Regions from separate parts of the Lysinibacillus sp. FW12 genome, predicted to be linked through region 1. Evidence: predicted binding sites of a transcription regulator. Region 1 holds the regulator's gene; the other holds the start of a gene.
What was found. The regulator Rex, encoded in region 1, represses fermentation and respiration genes when NADH is low (regulators of the CRP and FNR family bind a similar motif). The targets are predictions, from matches to a motif close to TTGTGAAATATTTCACAA.
Positions count from the first base shown of each region.

Region 2: a site for Rex is predicted at 5,318-5,335, ahead of SJW71_RS03695 (cytochrome ubiquinol oxidase subunit I). Genes of this name have one in related genera too.

Region 1 covers NZ_CP139094.1:601,224-609,745, reverse strand. Annotated here, with positions in the region: gene SJW71_RS03220 (flagellin) at 1-604, shown strand, start outside; gene groL (chaperonin GroEL) at 965-2,596, opposite strand; gene groES (co-chaperone GroES) at 2,725-3,009, opposite strand; gene SJW71_RS03205 (CPBP family intramembrane glutamic endopeptidase) at 3,180-3,944, shown strand; gene tatC (twin-arginine translocase subunit TatC) at 4,034-4,858, opposite strand; gene SJW71_RS03195 (twin-arginine translocase TatA/TatE family subunit) at 4,876-5,061, opposite strand; gene SJW71_RS03190 (redox-sensing transcriptional repressor Rex) at 5,228-5,863, opposite strand; gene SJW71_RS03185 (ATP-binding cassette domain-containing protein) at 6,115-8,055, shown strand; gene tsaD (tRNA (adenosine(37)-N6)-threonylcarbamoyltransferase complex transferase subunit TsaD) at 8,488-8,522, opposite strand, start outside.
Region 2 covers NZ_CP139094.1:719,456-727,977, reverse strand. Annotated here, with positions in the region: gene SJW71_RS03715 (tRNA dihydrouridine synthase) at 1-904, opposite strand, end outside; gene rlmD (23S rRNA (uracil(1939)-C(5))-methyltransferase RlmD) at 1,089-2,453, opposite strand; gene cydS (cytochrome bd oxidase small subunit CydS) at 2,563-2,685, opposite strand; gene SJW71_RS03700 (cytochrome d ubiquinol oxidase subunit II) at 2,699-3,724, opposite strand; gene SJW71_RS03695 (cytochrome ubiquinol oxidase subunit I) at 3,721-5,067, opposite strand; gene SJW71_RS03690 (hypothetical protein) at 5,478-6,167, shown strand; gene SJW71_RS03685 (diacylglycerol kinase) at 6,091-7,005, opposite strand; gene SJW71_RS03680 (thioredoxin family protein) at 7,078-7,638, opposite strand; gene gatB (Asp-tRNA(Asn)/Glu-tRNA(Gln) amidotransferase subunit GatB) at 7,795-8,522, opposite strand, start outside.

The sequences.
Region 1 (8,522 bases):
AGGAGATACATTGTTAACATCGTTAAATCCCATAATACCTTCTTGGGGAAGTAATGATTTTGATAACGGGGATACTCTAGAATTTGGCATCGAGTTAAATAGCTTTAATTTTAAAAAGGACGTATATTTACTTACAGATAAAGAAACGAGTACAATTGATTCTGTCGTTAAAACAGTTACAACTACTATTAAGGATATTGACTATATACCTCGAAAACTAGTCATACAAATGGGAGCTAATGAAAATCAGCATAGCTCTATTCCATTATTTAATGTAAGGCCTGACGAATTGGGGATAAATAACATAGGACTTCTTCCACCAAATACTCCTGATGACTCCCTATCTAAATTAGACAAAGGTTTAGAAAAAGTCACGAATTACAGATCTACATATGGTGCGATACAAAATCGACTAGAGAATGCCTATAATTTTGTAGTTAATACATCTGAGAATTTTCAAGCTGCTGAATCCCGTGTCCGTGACACTGATATGGCGAAAGAAATGATGAATTTTACAAAAGATAATATACTAATACAAGCTGCTCAAATAATGTTAGCACAATCAAATAAACAACCTGAAGTCGTTTTACAATTACTTCAATAAAGAGAAGGCTAGTACTTAGCAGCTTTTTTTATTTATAAAGTTCCAATAAAAGATGAATTTTCTTGTTAATAGCTTCTTTTAATGAGGAAGAAGCTATTGCTTGTAGTTTTAAATGTTCACTTCCTTTATATTCTTAAACCATCTGTCTACAATAAAGTCATCGTTCACAAACTTTAAAAACGTAAAAAAAAACCACCTCTCATCAAATGTCCAGAAATGATGAGAAGTGGTATTTATTTTGCATATTAATTGTGAGTAATACTATTCATAAAAAGAAGTGTTGAAATGTGTATTTTAAGACTATCTATTGCTCGTAATTGTCTACTTTCAAAAGTCGTATAAACCCTTATCACTAAAGGATTACATCATTCCAGGCATACCGCCCATACCGCTCATATCTGGCATCGCTGGTGCTGCTTCAGGGATATCAGCAACAACTGCTTCTGTTGTTAAGAATAATGCTGCAACAGATGCTGCGTTTTGTAGCGCTGAGCGAGTTACTTTCGCTGGGTCTACTACGCCTGCCTCTACCATGTTTACCCATTCGCCAGTAGCTGCATTGAAACCAATGCCCACTTCTTCACGTTTTAGGCGATCCACGATGATAGAGCCCTCTAGACCAGCGTTATTAGCAATTTGGCGAACTGGTTCTTCTAAAGCACGTAGAACAATTTTCACACCTGTAGCTACATCGCCTTCTACAGCTTCAGCTGCTTTTTCCACAGCACCATAGACGTTAAGAAGAGCTGTACCACCACCTGATACGATACCTTCTTCAACAGCAGCACGAGTAGAGTTAAGCGCATCTTCAATACGAAGTTTACGTTCTTTTAGCTCTGTTTCAGTTGCAGCACCAACTTTAATGACTGCTACACCACCTGCTAATTTTGCAAGACGTTCTTGTAATTTTTCTTTATCGAATTCTGAAGTTGTTTCAGCAAGTTGTGAACGGATTTGAGTAATACGTGCTTCAATTGCGTCTGCACCGCCTACACCTTCAACAATTGTTGTGTTATCTTTTGTCACAACAACTTTTGCTGCACGACCAAGTGAAGAAATATCAGCTGATTTTAGGTCTAAGCCTAATTCTTCTGTAATCACTTGCCCACCAGTTAAGATAGCGATATCTTCTAGCATTGCTTTACGACGATCACCGAAGCCAGGTGCTTTTACTGCTACAGCATTAAATGTACCACGAAGCTTGTTCACTACAAGTGTTGCAAGAGCTTCACCTTCAACATCTTCAGCAATAATTAACAGTGGACGACCTTGTTGTACCACTTGTTCTAATAATGGTAATACTTCTTGGATGTTTGTGATTTTTTTATCAGTAATTAAAATGTATGGGTTATCAAGAACCGCTTCCATTTTATCTGTGTCTGTTACCATATAGTGTGAAGCATAGCCACGGTCAAATTGCATACCTTCTACTACATCTAATTCTGTTGTGAAGCCTTTAGACTCCTCGATTGTAATAACACCATCGTTACCAACTCGCTCCATTGCTTCAGCAATAAGTTGTCCAACTTCATCATCAGCAGCCGAAATAGCAGCGACTTGTGCAATTTCTTCTTTATTGCTTACAGGACGAGAAATCGCGTGTAATTCTGTAAGTGCAGCAGCAACTGCTTTATCAATACCTTTACGGATACCTACAGGATTTGCACCAGCTGTTACATTTTTCAAGCCTTCACGAATAATTGCTTGTGCTAATACTGTTGCTGTAGTTGTACCATCACCCGCAATTTCGTTTGTTTTAGAAGCAACTTCTGCTACTAATTTTGCTCCCATGTTTTCATATGGGTTTTCTAGCTCGATTTCTTTTGCAATTGTAACACCATCATTTGTAATTAGTGGTGAACCGAATTTTTTTTCTAATACAACATTACGTCCTTTTGGTCCTAATGTTACTTTCACTGCATTCGCTAATTTATCTACACCTTGTAACATTAATGAACGAGCGTCTTCTGAGAATTTAATATCTTTTGCCATGTGAATTTACCCTCCTGAAATGGAATATTCGTTAAGCTTCTTCAATATATTTATATCAATTTCACCTTATTGTCACTTATGTTAAGAAACAATAGGCAATCACCTTACTTAAGGTGCTTTACATGTTCTTATTCAATAATTGCAAGGATATCGCTTTCGCGTAAAATTAGGTATTCATTACCTTCAAATTTAACTTCTGTACCAGAGTACTTAGAGAAAATAATGTGGTCGTCAACTTTAACGTCAAGCTCTACACGTTGTCCGTTCTCTAATACACGACCTGTCCCAACTGCTACTACTTTACCCTCTTGTGGTTTTTCTTTTGCAGAGTCAGGTAGTACAATACCGAATGCAGATTTTTCTTCTACCTCGATTAGTTCAATTACAATACGATCTCCTAGTGGTCTTAACAAGTGAAACAACCTCCTAATAATAAATAATTGTTTAAATTTATTAGCACTCTATCTCAATGAGTGCTAACACAATTATTATGATAATCAATCGCTCTTTTTTTTGCAAGTCAGAACTTCGAAAAATTTTGTTTTCTTTCCATATTCCTCTACAATAGAAAGGAAGCATATAAATGGAAAGGATTTTGATTGTGACTAATTCTCAAAAAATAACGAAACATAAAAAAACAGCGCTGTATGTTTTGCTGATTTATATTCTTATGCAGATTTCAAGCAGATGGCTGCTCTTACCGTTCCATAAGCTCGTTATGAAGATAACTGGTCTAGCTTCTGAACAAGCGGCCCCCATTACGCAAGGCTGGTATATTGCCCTTAGTTTTGCTGTTGCACTCATTTTGAGCTTAATCCTTACATCTCGTGATAAAGCCTTTTGGAACATTTATCAAGGAAAAAAGGAAACGATACCTCTCACGATTGTTTGGGGGATCATCGGCTTCTTCCTGGTGTTCTTTGGTCAAATGATTGGTGCCGCCATTGAAATGGCTGTTTTTGGTATCGAAGGAGGCTCCCAAAATACCGCAGATATCGTTGCTATAGCAAAAGGAGCTCCTATTGCTATATTAGCAATTGTAGTATTTGGGCCCATATTAGAAGAGTTTGTTTTCCGAAGAGTTATATTCGGTTCGCTTGTCCAAACAACAAATTTCTGGGTGGCCGCAATCGTAAGTGCTATATTCTTTGCGATTATCCATTTCGACTTCTCTCATATCTTGCTTTATACTATTTGTGGTTTAATCTTTGCCTTTTTGTATCACAAAACAAAACGTATTTGGACTTCTATTATTGCACACGTCATGCTCAATGGTTTTGTAACACTTGTACAATTCTATGCAGAACCATTGCAAAAGTTTCTTCAAGAACTAGAAAAAATGCAATAATTTTTTGTAAAGCTATGTAAATTTATTGAAAAAAGGAATTGTAACAAAAAAAAGCTCGATGCCTTTATTTTGGCATCGAGCTTTATTTATTACTGTTGATTGAATTCTTCTATTTGTCTTCTTTGCTGTTCAAGTGCCTCTTCAATCTGACGCTTTTGCTCAGCTTCCTGCTCTTCTTTTAATCGGATCTCCTCAGATTTAAGGTATTTTTTATAACCAATCCGAGAAATCATAATACTAATTTCATACAAAATAAACAAAGGTACCGAAACCATTAAATGTGACGCCAGCTCAGGCGGTGCAATGATAGCAGCACAGACGAATAAAGCAAAGTATGAATATTTACGGATACGTATTAACAAGTCAGGATTTAAAAGCCCAATTCGAGAAAAGAATAATACAACAATTGGTAACTGGAAAAGGAAACCAAACGGTATTGTGAGCTTAAACAAAAATGTAAAATACTCATGTATACCAATGGTTTGCTGTATGTCTAAATCATTTGATAAATTCATCATGAATTTTATGACATACGGGAATAGCAAAAAGTATGAAAAGGATAACCCTGCGATAAACAATAAAAATGAATACGGTATATAGCTTAAGGTTGCTCTTCGTTCTACCTCCCTTAGTCCAGGGCTAATAAACGACCATAATTGATACATTAACACAGGCGATGAAAGAATAAATGCTATTAAAAATACAATTTGGATATAAATTGCAAGCGGTGTTACTACGTCAAATGCATGGAGCTCTATATTATATTTTGCTCCAGTAGCTTGAAGGTATTTTACAAGCGGCTTTGCGACGAAAAAACCGCCAGCCATAGCTAGAACAAAGAAAACGGCAACAATGAACAGCCGTTTTCTTAATTCTTCTATATGCTCAATAACAGTTAGATCTTTTGGATTCATTCCTCAAACATCCTAACTTACTTATCTAGTTCTTTCTTTTTCTTATCATCATCATCTTCGTCTGCTAAACCTTTAGTAGCATTTTTGAATTCACGTAGTGTTGAACCAAATGCCTTACCAAGCTCTGGTAACTTTTTAGGACCAAAAATTAGTAACGCGACAACTCCGATAATAATGAGGCTCATAGGACCAATACCACCCATTACAGCCACCTCCTCTTTATATCCATCATTTTAACGCATAATTCGCCATTTTGCTAACTAATTATATGTGAAAGTTTTTCGTCACTCTCACAGTTTTTACCGCCTTTTATTTACAATTTCTATTTGACAGAAACGGTGAACTACACTTAAAAAATATGTATAATTTTCACTCTTCCTGATTACGAATTAAATAAATAAGCGCTTGCAATTCTACCGATAAATCAATAGTTAAGAGTTGCATTCTATCAGGTACTGTTAACCGCTCTGGTGTAAAGTTCAAAATGCCCTTTGCATCCATTGCCGCTAAGCGATCTGCCATTTTTTGTGCAGAGCGTGGCGAAACGGTTAAAATGGCAAGCTCTGCGCCATACTCCGCATATTTCTCCTCCAATAAATCTGGATGAAAAACAGGAATATTGCTAATCATTTTGCCATCCTTAGGCGCTTTTGAATCAAAAGCTACGACAATATGGGTATTATGGTTTTTTTGAAAATTATATTTTAATAATGCACTGCCCAAATTCCCCACGCCAATTAACGCTACTTTTGTTGTTTCATGCTGATCAAGCGTCTGGCTAAAAAATTGTAATAGATGCTGCACATCGTAGCCATAGCCTTTCTTCCCTAGAGCACCAAAGTAAGAAAAATCACGGCGAATGGTTGCAGAATCTATTTTCATCGCTTCACTCAGTTCCTTTGACGATATACGTTCCATACCTTCTTGTGCAAAGTTTTGAATAAATCGATAGTACAGAGGAAGTCTTTTTGTAGTGGCTTGTGGAATTTTTAATTCTTGTTTCAAACTTTTTCCTCCTTACAATGTACCTCAGTCCATTTTACTTTATATAACTAATAATTTTAATACATTCATCCTGAACTATATACTAAATTTTTGCTTACCCTCTAGTATTTCTCTTTAGTTAACGGCGCTTTTACGCAGCTAACTAAAAAGAAATCGTTTCAATCTTACATGACTGCTAGGAATAAGTAAAGCACCGACATTGCACGTAGATCGTTCATCCATTAAACTAAGGTAGAATTGAGGTGTCAAGAATGATTGTTTTACAGGTCAATCAACTAACAAAATCCTTTCTTGCAGATGAAATTTTAAGTGGCGTTAAATTAGAAGTTCAACACCGTGATCGCGTTGCCTTAGTAGGGCGAAATGGTGCAGGTAAATCGACATTATTAAAAATAATCGCTGGTCAAATGTCCTATGATTCAGGCGATATCATTATTCCAAAGGATATTCAGATTGGTTATTTAGAGCAGCATGCTGGATTAAATTCTACACTAACTATTTGGGATGAAATGATGACAATTTTCGAATCACTTTTAGCCCAAGAGCAAACACTACGCTCGCTCGAACAGCGAATGGCTGATCCTGCAGTATACGAAAATCCAACTGTCTATGCGAAAGTTATGTCTGAATACGATCAATTACAACATAATTTTAAGGATGCTGGTGGTTATCAATATGAGTCAGACATTCGCTCAGTACTTCATGGAATGCAGTTCTATCCAGAAGACTATGATAAACCAATTAGCTCACTATCCGGCGGACAGCGCACACGTTTAGCACTTGCTAAGCTCTTGCTTAGTAAACCTGATCTGTTAATTCTCGATGAGCCTACAAACCATTTAGATATCGAAACATTATCATGGTTGGAATCCTACTTAAAGAGCTATGAAGGCGCTATTTTAATTGTTTCCCATGACCGCTATTTCTTAGACCAAGTTGTTTCTATTGTCTATGAAGTATCCCGCCATCGTGTCACTAAATACACAGGTAATTATAGTGCTTATTTAGATGAAAAGGCTAAAAACTACGAACGAGATGTTAAGCTCTATGAACGTCAGCAAGACGAAAAGGCCAAGCTAGAGGATTTTATTCAAAAGAATATTGCTCGTGCCTCCACAACAAAAATGGCACAGAGTCGACGTAAAATGCTTGAACGAACTGAGTGGATGGATTCACCAGACGGTGATGAAAAATCTGCTAGTTTCGGTTTTACTATTGAAAGACAAAGTGGTAATGATGTTTTATCAGTTGATGATTTAATAATCGGCTATAATCTTCCTATTTCTAATGGCATCAACCTCCGAACTTTTCGCGAAGACCGGATAGCGCTTGTAGGTCCTAACGGGGTTGGTAAATCGACATTATTAAAAACAATTGTGAAAGACTTACCACCTATTTCAGGCGATATTCGCTATGGTACAAATGTACAAATTGGTTATTATGATCAAGAGCAAGCCAAGCTCTCAAGCAATAAAAGTGTCTTGAAAGAGCTATGGGATGAATGGCCGCTCATGAATGAAAAAGATGTTCGCACCGTATTGGGGCGTTTCCTTTTTAGTGGAGAAGATGTAGACAAAGTCGTATCCTCTTTATCTGGTGGAGAAAAAGCACGACTTGCTCTCGCTAAATTAATGTTGCAAAAGGCAAATTTTTTAATCTTGGATGAGCCTACAAACCACCTAGACTTAGATAGTAAAGAAGTGCTGGAAAATGCGTTAATCGATTATCCTGGCACGCTTCTATTTGTCTCACATGACCGCTACTTCATTAATCGGATTGCGACAAAAGTTGTTGAATTATCTGGAACTGGGTCATTTGAATATTTAGGTGACTATGATTATTATGTGGAGAAAAAACAGGAACTATTGGAGCTAGCTCAAATGAAGGCAGCTTCTCAACCACAAGTACAGCAAGACCTTCCTGATAAAACTTCCACCTCTAAAATTGATAAAGAAGCAAAAAAACGTGAACGTCAAATTAAACGTTCTATCGAAGATTTAGAAGGTAAAATGCAAGAAACAACAGCTATTGTTGAAAATCTAGAGGAAGCCCTTTGCAACCCTGCTATATTCACTGACCATGAAAAAATTTCACAGCTACAAAATGAATTAGCCACTGCTAAAGAACAGCATGAGCTATTGGAATTAGAATGGCTTGAGTTGAATGAGGAATTAGAAAATATTAATATGTAATTTGATTTAAGCCATATGACTTCACATATGGCTTTTTTCTTTACTCCTCTTTATTTTTCATATATATTGGTCAAGTGCTATTTTTCGACAAAAAATGCCCACAGTTTTATACACACTAAAAATCTAGTAATACCAACATATCAACAGAGTTTTCCACATTGTCCACAACCAAAATTTATTTTATCCACATATATTCACGTAAAAAGAGCTACTATATATTGAATAATCACAAGTTATACACAAGTTATCAACATTTTGTGCATAAGTACGCGTGTTCGCTATTTAGTTCAGTACTTTACCTGTGGATAATTTTCTGAAAAATTTGTCAATTAAACTTAAATAGTACCTATTCTCTTAGCATCATTCTTATATTATCTACATATTTTCGACAATCAAAAAGAGATATCTAAAAAATAGATACCTCTTTCATCTCTACACCCAGGATTTTAATTCCATTCCTGGACGTC
Region 2 (8,522 bases), 120 kb from region 1:
TCATCAATTGACTTCTTAATTCACTAGCTCCACGGAATCCTTTGACGTAAATTTTGAAGAAGCGATGAAGCCCCGTGATCGAACGTGGTAGTACTTCTGCATAATGATCTTGAAGATCGAGCTGCAGTCTTAAGAGGTCAAGGTATTCTTTACTGCTATGTTCTTGTGGTTCTTTTTCAAAGGCAAACGGATTTTTAAAAATACCTCGTCCAATCATTACACCATCAATACCATATTGTTCTGCAAGCTGAAGCCCAGTTTGACGATCTGGGATATCCCCATTGATGGTTAGTAGCGTATTTGGTGCAATACGATCACGAAGCTTTTTGATTTCCGGAATGAGCTCCCAATGCGCATCTACTAGGCTCATTTCCTTTCTTGTACGTAAATGAATCGAAAGGTTTGCAATATCTTGTTTTAAAATATGTGTGAGCCACTCCTCCCACTCATTCACATCTTTATAGCCAAGTCGTGTTTTCACACTAACAGGTAGTCCACCTGCCTTTGCTGCCTGAATTAATTCTGCCGCAACGTCTGGACGGAGAATTAGTCCACTACCTTTCCCTCTCGATGCTACATTCGGTACAGGGCAGCCCATATTAATATCGATACCTTTAAAACCTAGCTCAGCCATGCCCATACTCATTTGACGGAAATAGTCGGGATTATCCCCCCAAATATGTGCCACCATAGGCTGTTCATCCTCGGTAAAAAGCAAACGGCCACGCACACTTTTCTGTCCTTCAGGATGACAATAGCTGTCGGAATTTGTAAACTCTGTGAAAAAGACATCTGGTCGACCAGCTTTACTTACTACATGACGAAAAACAACGTCCGTCACATCTTCCATTGGTGCAAGTACAAAAAATGGCCGTGGTAAATCACGCCAAAAATTATCTATCATGTTAATTCCAAATCCTCTCACTATGCTCTAAACTTTTTTATTTTACATGTATACCATGAAACATAAGTACATGTTTATGATAAAAATCAACAATGTTTATTGTAACGAAATTCTGCCCTAAATGGTATTTTAAAAAACAAAAAAGCAGATGATATAGATTTTTTCTATATCCACTGCTTTTCAATTATACTAACTCCAACCACGCCACCGCTTCACAATGCGTCGAATGCGGGAACATATCTACTGGCTGAATTTCCTGTGTTTGATAGCCACCATCCTCCAAAATACGAAGGTCGCGTGCTAATGTGGCTGGGTTACAGGATACATAAACTACCCGTTTTGGACGCTGTTCTAAAATTGTTTTTAGAAGTGCTTCATCGCAGCCTTTGCGTGGTGGATCCACAACAAGTACATCCGCTTCTTTACCTTCTTTATACCATCTCGGAATAACTTCCTCTGCAGGGCCAGCCTCAAAATAAGTATTTGTAAAACCATTGAGTACTGCGTTGCGTTTGGCATCTTCAATTGCTTGTGGGACAATTTCAACTCCCATGACTGCTTTTGCTTTTTGTGCAAGGAATAAAGAAATCGTACCAATTCCACAATACGCATCAATGACGCGTTCATCACCCTGCAAGTCAGCATAATCCAATGCTTGTTTGTAGAGGACCTCTGTTTGCTCTGGGTTGACTTGATAGAAGGAGCGAGCTGAAATTTCAAAGCGTACGTCGCCAATTGTATCTATAATGACATCCTTACCCCAAAGGTTGATCGTGTCATCACCAAAAATCACATTGGTTTTCTCACTATTCACATTTTGCATAATTGACGTGATATTCGGAACGAGCTTTTGAATCACTGCAATGGCTGCCTCTTTTTGAGGGAACTTTTTCTTTTTGGTCACGAGGACAACCATGACTTCACCTGTTGCTCGTGCCTTTCGAATGACAACATGACGTAGCATTCCTTCATGTGTATGTTCGTTGTAAGGGCGAATCCCTATCGCGTTTAATTCTTTTTTCAAGCCAGCTAGAATTGCGTCTGCTTCTCCTGTTTGAATTAAGCAACGTTCCATATCAACAATGCTATGTGTTTTTGTTTTATAAAACCCTGCAATCGCTTGACCTGACTCATTTTCAGAGAAAGGAATCTGCGCTTTATTACGATAATGCCAAGGCTCTTTCATTCCTTTTACAGGAAGAACTGGTGCATCAATTTTACCAATGCGCTGCATCACATTACGCACCATATTTTCTTTCCATTTTAGCTGTCCCTCATAGGATAAATGCTGTAATTGACAGCCGCCACATTGTTTGAAATAGGCACAAGGTGCTTCTACTCGGTCTGGTGATGGCTCTATAATTTCTACAACTTTTGCAAAGCCATAATTTTTCAAAGTTTTCATCACATGGATTTCAGCTGTTTCATTTGGTAGTGCGCCTTGTATAAATAATGGATAGCCCTCAACCTTAGCGACACCATTACCATCATGCGTTAAATCTTCTATATAAACAGTAAGTCGTTCATTTTTTTTCACGGGTGCTGACATTCGTACATCCTCCATTTCAATCTCCTTATTGTAGCATGTGTTGGCGAATGAAAAAAGAACAAGACTTGCCGTCATCATTTCTCTTGTAGCTCACTTGAAAAAAGAGCCGCTATTCGCGACTCTTTCCTTGCTCTTTAGTAATATGATAATCCCTTGGTGCCCACCAAAAAGCACACAAGATACCAAGAATGACGACAATAAAAGGCGCATAAAAAATTAAAAAACTTTGCATAATTGATTTCCTCCTATGCGTGATTGTCTTCTTTTCCTGTCACATAGTTTTTATTGAACAAGAATAATTTCATCAATAAATAAAGTGAAGGGAGAAGAAGACACAGCCCTAAAATAAATGCGATGACTAAAGCAATCGCCATTTGTGTGCTTGTGAAGCTATCGTAAATTGTTAAATACGGATACAGTAAATATGGATATTGCGCAATACCATACGCAAAGAAAGCTACTGCAAATTGAGCTATAAGAAGACCAACTGCGAGACCGTATTTTTTACGCATCGCAATGAGTATGACTGTGATGATAAATAAAACAGCTGAAATCGCAAACATCCACCATAAATTAACCATGTGGCTAAAACTTTCTGGATTGATGGATTTCATTTCATACATAATACCAAGTGCACTAATCATTAAAGGAGCTGCCCAAACAAGTGCATATTTTCGCATCAGTTTTGTTGCTTCTTTGTCATTTGCTTTATGGGCATACCAAGTTAAAAATACAGCCGATATATACAATACAGCAGCAATACTTAGTACTACGATGCTCCATGCAAATGGACTTGTATATAAAGTCCAATAGTTTAGCACAGGTTGCCCTTCGACTAGATCAACATAGCCTCCACCCGCAATGGCAAAGACCACAGACAAGGAAGCGGGAATTAATAAACCTGCCACACCATATGTCAGTGTATATCCTATATGTCCTCGTGTTCCATAGGATTCAAAGGCATAGTAGGAGCCTCGAATTGCCAATAGTACAAGTGAAATACTGACTGGTACAAGTAAAATCGTTCCGTAATAAAAAGCAGTTTGCGGGAAAAATCCTACGATTCCTACAAAGAAGAATACTAAAAAGACATTAGTTACTTCCCAGACTGGCGATAAATAACGTTTAATAATATTTGTTAAAATGTGATTTTTACCAATAAGGAGACTATAGGCGTTAAAGAAGCCAGCACCAAAATCAATTGATGCGACAATCACATAGCCAAATAGAAAAATCCATAATACTGAAATACCTAATATCTCTAACGTCATAGAATGTCACCGCCTTTTTCAGAGTGACGATCTTCAATCTCACGTTCGATTGGATTCTTTTTAAACATTCGTACCAATACAACAATACTTCCTACAGCTAATACAGCATAAACACCTGCAAATAATAGCATCATTAAATCCACATGATCACTCGTAGTAGCTCCTTCTGGTGTACGCATCAAACCATAAAGTATCCATGGTTGTCGTCCCACTTCTGCAAGCCACCATCCCGCTTCAATGGCGATGATGGACAGTGGTCCTCCCGCTACAATAATCCATCTATACCATCGTGAATGAATAAACTGCCATCTCCGTGCCTTCCCTACAACATAAAGTAATGAAACTAGCACCATAAACATACCGATGGAAACCATGATATCGAAGAGATAATGAATATAGAGTGGTGGTAGATCCTCTTCCGCAAATTGATCTAAGCCGATTACCTCTGCATTAGGATTAAAATGTGCAAGAATGCTTAAAGCATACGGAATTTTGATTGCATATTTTACTTCTTCTCCATCTAATACACCAAATAGTACAAGAGAAGCTTTACCTTCTGTTTCAAAATGCCATTCTGCTGCGGCAAGTTTTTCCGGTTGATATTCGGCTAAGTATTTTCCTGAAAAATCTCCAATCACCGCTGCTGCTATGGAGAAGATCAAGCCAATTTTCATTAATAAAAGTAAAGATTTCTTATGGTATACATGCTTAGAACCTTTTAGCATTCTAAATCCTGCAATAGCTGCTAGCACAAAGGCCGATGTCATATACGCTGTAACGAGCACATGTGCCACCTTTGTCGGCATGGCTGGATTAAACATTGCAAGAAAAGGTTGTATATTAACAAGTTCACCGTCTACAATATCGAATCCTCTCGGCGCATTCATAAAAGCATTGACGATTGTAATGAATACCGCTGACATTGATGCTCCCACAGCAACAGGGATTAACAATAGCATATGCTTTTTCTGACTATCAAAGCGGTCCCATGTATATAAATATATGCCCAAGAAGATTGCTTCAAAGAAAAATGCAAACGTTTCCATAAATAGTGGTAATGCAATGGTTTGACCAGCTAGCTGCATAAAGTTAGGCCACAATAAAGAAAGTTGTAAGCCAATGGCAGTCCCTGTTACAACACCAACTGCCACAGTAATAACAAAACCACGCGCCCAACGTCTTGCCATTAAGATATAATGCTCATCATTCTTTTTATACCCAGTCCATTGTGCAATCATAATCATTAACGGGACACCCACACCAATCGTTGCATAAATAATATGGAACGATAATGTTAACTCCGTTAAGGCTCGACTCCAAAAGACTGCTGATTCATTAATCATCTCATTGCCCCCCTAACTTCCAAATATTCTTCCAACAATGGAAAGTAGCATAATAATTGCAACACCAAAGCTTAGCCATATAAGCTTCTTTTCTTGTGACTTATACAAAGGCAACACTTCCTTTCCCTTATCCATACCCCCATTTTCCACTATTACAACGAAAAAAACCTTAATAACGGCCTGAAATTTCAGCCTATTATTAAGGTTTCAAATTTTGTTCAAGTAATATACGCACATTCGCCAAACATTTTTCTAAATTCATTCACAATTCCAGTTCTAAATGATAAAACCGGGATTTCATTGGATTTTATTCTAGGTAGGGAAAATGGATAGAATGGATTTTCAGGAATTTTCTTGCTTCGTAAGTTTCTTTTGATTGTATATTGAAGTTAATTGGGGTGAGCTTTCTTTTGGAGCGGGTCCTATACTTTTATGAGCGCTTTTGGTTTCCTTATGAGCGGGTGCCACACCTTTTTGAGCGCTTCCGGCTTCCTTTCGAGCGGGTGCCACACCTTTTTGAGCGCTTTTGCCTTCCTTTCGAGCGGGTGCCACGCCTTTTTGAGCGCTTCCGGCTTCCTTTTGAGCGGGTGCCACACTTTTATGAGCGCTTCCGCCTTCCTTTCGAGCGGGTCCTACACTTTTATGAGCGCTTCTGGCTTCCGTTCGAGCGGGTGCCACACCTTTTTGAGCGCTTCCACCTTCCTTTCGAGCGGGTGCCACACCTTTTTGAGCGCTTCCGGCTTCCTTTTGAGCGGGTGCCACACTTTTATGAGCGCTTCCGACTTACTTTTGAGCGGGTCCTACACTTTTATGAGCGCTTCCAGCTCCAGTTCGAGCGGGTCCTACACTTTTATGAGCGCTTTTGCCTTCCTTTCGAGCGGGTGCCACACCTTTTTGAGCGCTTCCGGCTTCCGTTCGAGCGGGTGCCACACTTTTATGAGCGCTTCCGGCTTCCTTTTGAGCGGGTGGCCACACATTATGAAAAAAGCTCATCCACACTATACTGGATGAGCTTTATAATATTTAAATTCGGTCTTCTTCTCGAATATCAGCAAGAGGAACAAAGATTTCAATATGACGCTTCAGGTTTTCAAATGTAGCAGGTGCGTCACCGCCATATTCGCCATCTAGGTTGAGATGTACCTCATTTTCAGTTGTCACTTTGACGACACTAGCTTTTTTGTAAATGACGCGATCATCATTCAGGTGCTCGCCTCTTAAGGCCATCGCAGCTAGTTGAATAAACTCTGGGAGGCTTACTTTTTTTAGTACTAGCAATGTAAAGTATCCATCATTAATGCTTGCATCAGGTGCTAGTTTTTCAAAGCCTCCAACTGAATTTGTTAATCCACATAGGAACATCATGGCATCACCGTCAAACACTTCGCCATCATATTCGATGCGCATGTGCGAGGCCTTAATTGAAGGGATCATTTCTACTGCCTTTAAATAATAAGCTAACTGACCAAGCATCGTTTTCATTTTACTTGGTACTTCATATGTTAGCTCCGTAATGCGTCCTCCAGCAGCAATATTGATAAAATAGCGTTCACCATTTAATAGACCCACATCAACAGGTAATGTGTCGCCTTGAATAATAATGTCTACTGCCTCATCAATATTTCGAGGAATATGCACGGCACGGGCAAAATCATTTGTAGTGCCCATCGGAATTAGACCAACTTTCGGACGGTTTTCAAATGGACTTACACCTGAAACAACTTCATTTAATGTGCCATCTCCACCAACTGCGATGATGATATCAAAACCGCGTTCTACCGCATTTTTTGCTGCAAGCGTTGCATCACCCTCACATGTTGTTGCGTGACAGGATGTTTCATAGCCTGCTACCTCTAGTTTTTCCAACACCTCTGGTAGATGTTTCTTAAACACTTCGCGTCCAGATGTAGGATTATAAATGATTCTTGCTCGTTTCATAACATACCTTCCTGCTTCATAAGATTCTATTTCATTCAACGAATTATACGTCGAAATGTTGTCATGCTTTTGTTATTTTTGTAAAGCGTTTGTTACCTGCTTTTTAAAATCCTCATAGACATACGTCCAGTATGTTTGATTCGAAATGTTTTCCTCTCGAATTTCTGCATATAAGGCTTTTTGAGCTTCTTCAAAAGCTGGATCTTCCTTATCAGGTAAGCTCGCACGTTTTGTTACTACTAGTTCTTGTAATTCAGGTGCACGTGGTCCCCATTTGCCAATAACCTCACCTGCATCTAATAGCAAGTAAATTGGGATCGCACGACCACCATTTGTTAGATAACGGTCAATAAGTTCTGTATCTGCATCACGGAAAACAGTACGCATCTCTAATCCTGCTGCTTCAGCAACACGACGAATAATTGGATTGTTTAACATTGCATCTCCGCACCAGTCTTCTGTGATTGTTAAAATTTTTGGTTGTTTGTTCTTTAACAATTCGATAAAACCATCATTTGTTGGCACTTCAAAGCCATCATAAATACGAAAGCTCTCTTCCTTCAGTGTAGACATATTGTCCATATATTGTTGTATTGAAATAGCTTCATTGAAATATTGTTGTTCTGTTTTCATTGGCTCGTCCCCCTTATTATTATCTATTCTATATTTTGCTATGAATACTCTTTTTAAACAACTATTAAGTATCGTGAATTTCAAATTTGTTACATTTATTAAAATTAATAGCCGAGGGAGCAAGAAGCTCTCTCGGCTATTATGTTACAACGAGTATTATCGTTTGGCAATTTCTTGTTGTAATAATTTATTAACCATTGGTGGATTGGCTTGGCCTTTTGTTGCTTTCATAATTTGACCAACTAAAAAGCCAATAGCACGATCCTTACCATTTTTGAAGTCTTCGATAGATTGAGCATTGTTATCTAAAACCTCTGTTACGATAGCTAGTAATGCACCCTCATCGGAAATTTGAACTAACCCTTTAGCTTTTACAATTTCCTGTGCAGAACCACCTTTTTCAACTAATTCAGCAAATACCTTTTTACCGATCTTAGAAGAAATTGTACCATCAGAAATTAATTTCACCATCTCAGCAAGGTTTTCTGGTGTTAATGCTGTATCTTTTAAGTCTTTTAATTCTGCATTTAAGTAAGCAGAAACATCACCCATTAACCAGTTGGCAGATAGTTTTGCATCTGCACCATTTGCTACCATTGCCTCGAAGAAGTCTGAGATTTCTTTAGAAATAACAAGCACACCTGCATCATATGGTGTTAAGCCTAATTCTTCAACGTAACGTTTTTTACGTGCATCTGGAAGCTCAGGAATTTCTGATTTTACACGCTCTAACCATTCGTCATCAATAGATAGACGAACTAAGTCTGGCTCTGGGAAGTAGCGGTAATCATCTGTTCCCTCTTTAACACGCATTAAAATTGTTTTACCTGTTTTTTCATCAAAACGACGTGTTTCTTGCTCAATCACGCCACCTGATAATAATA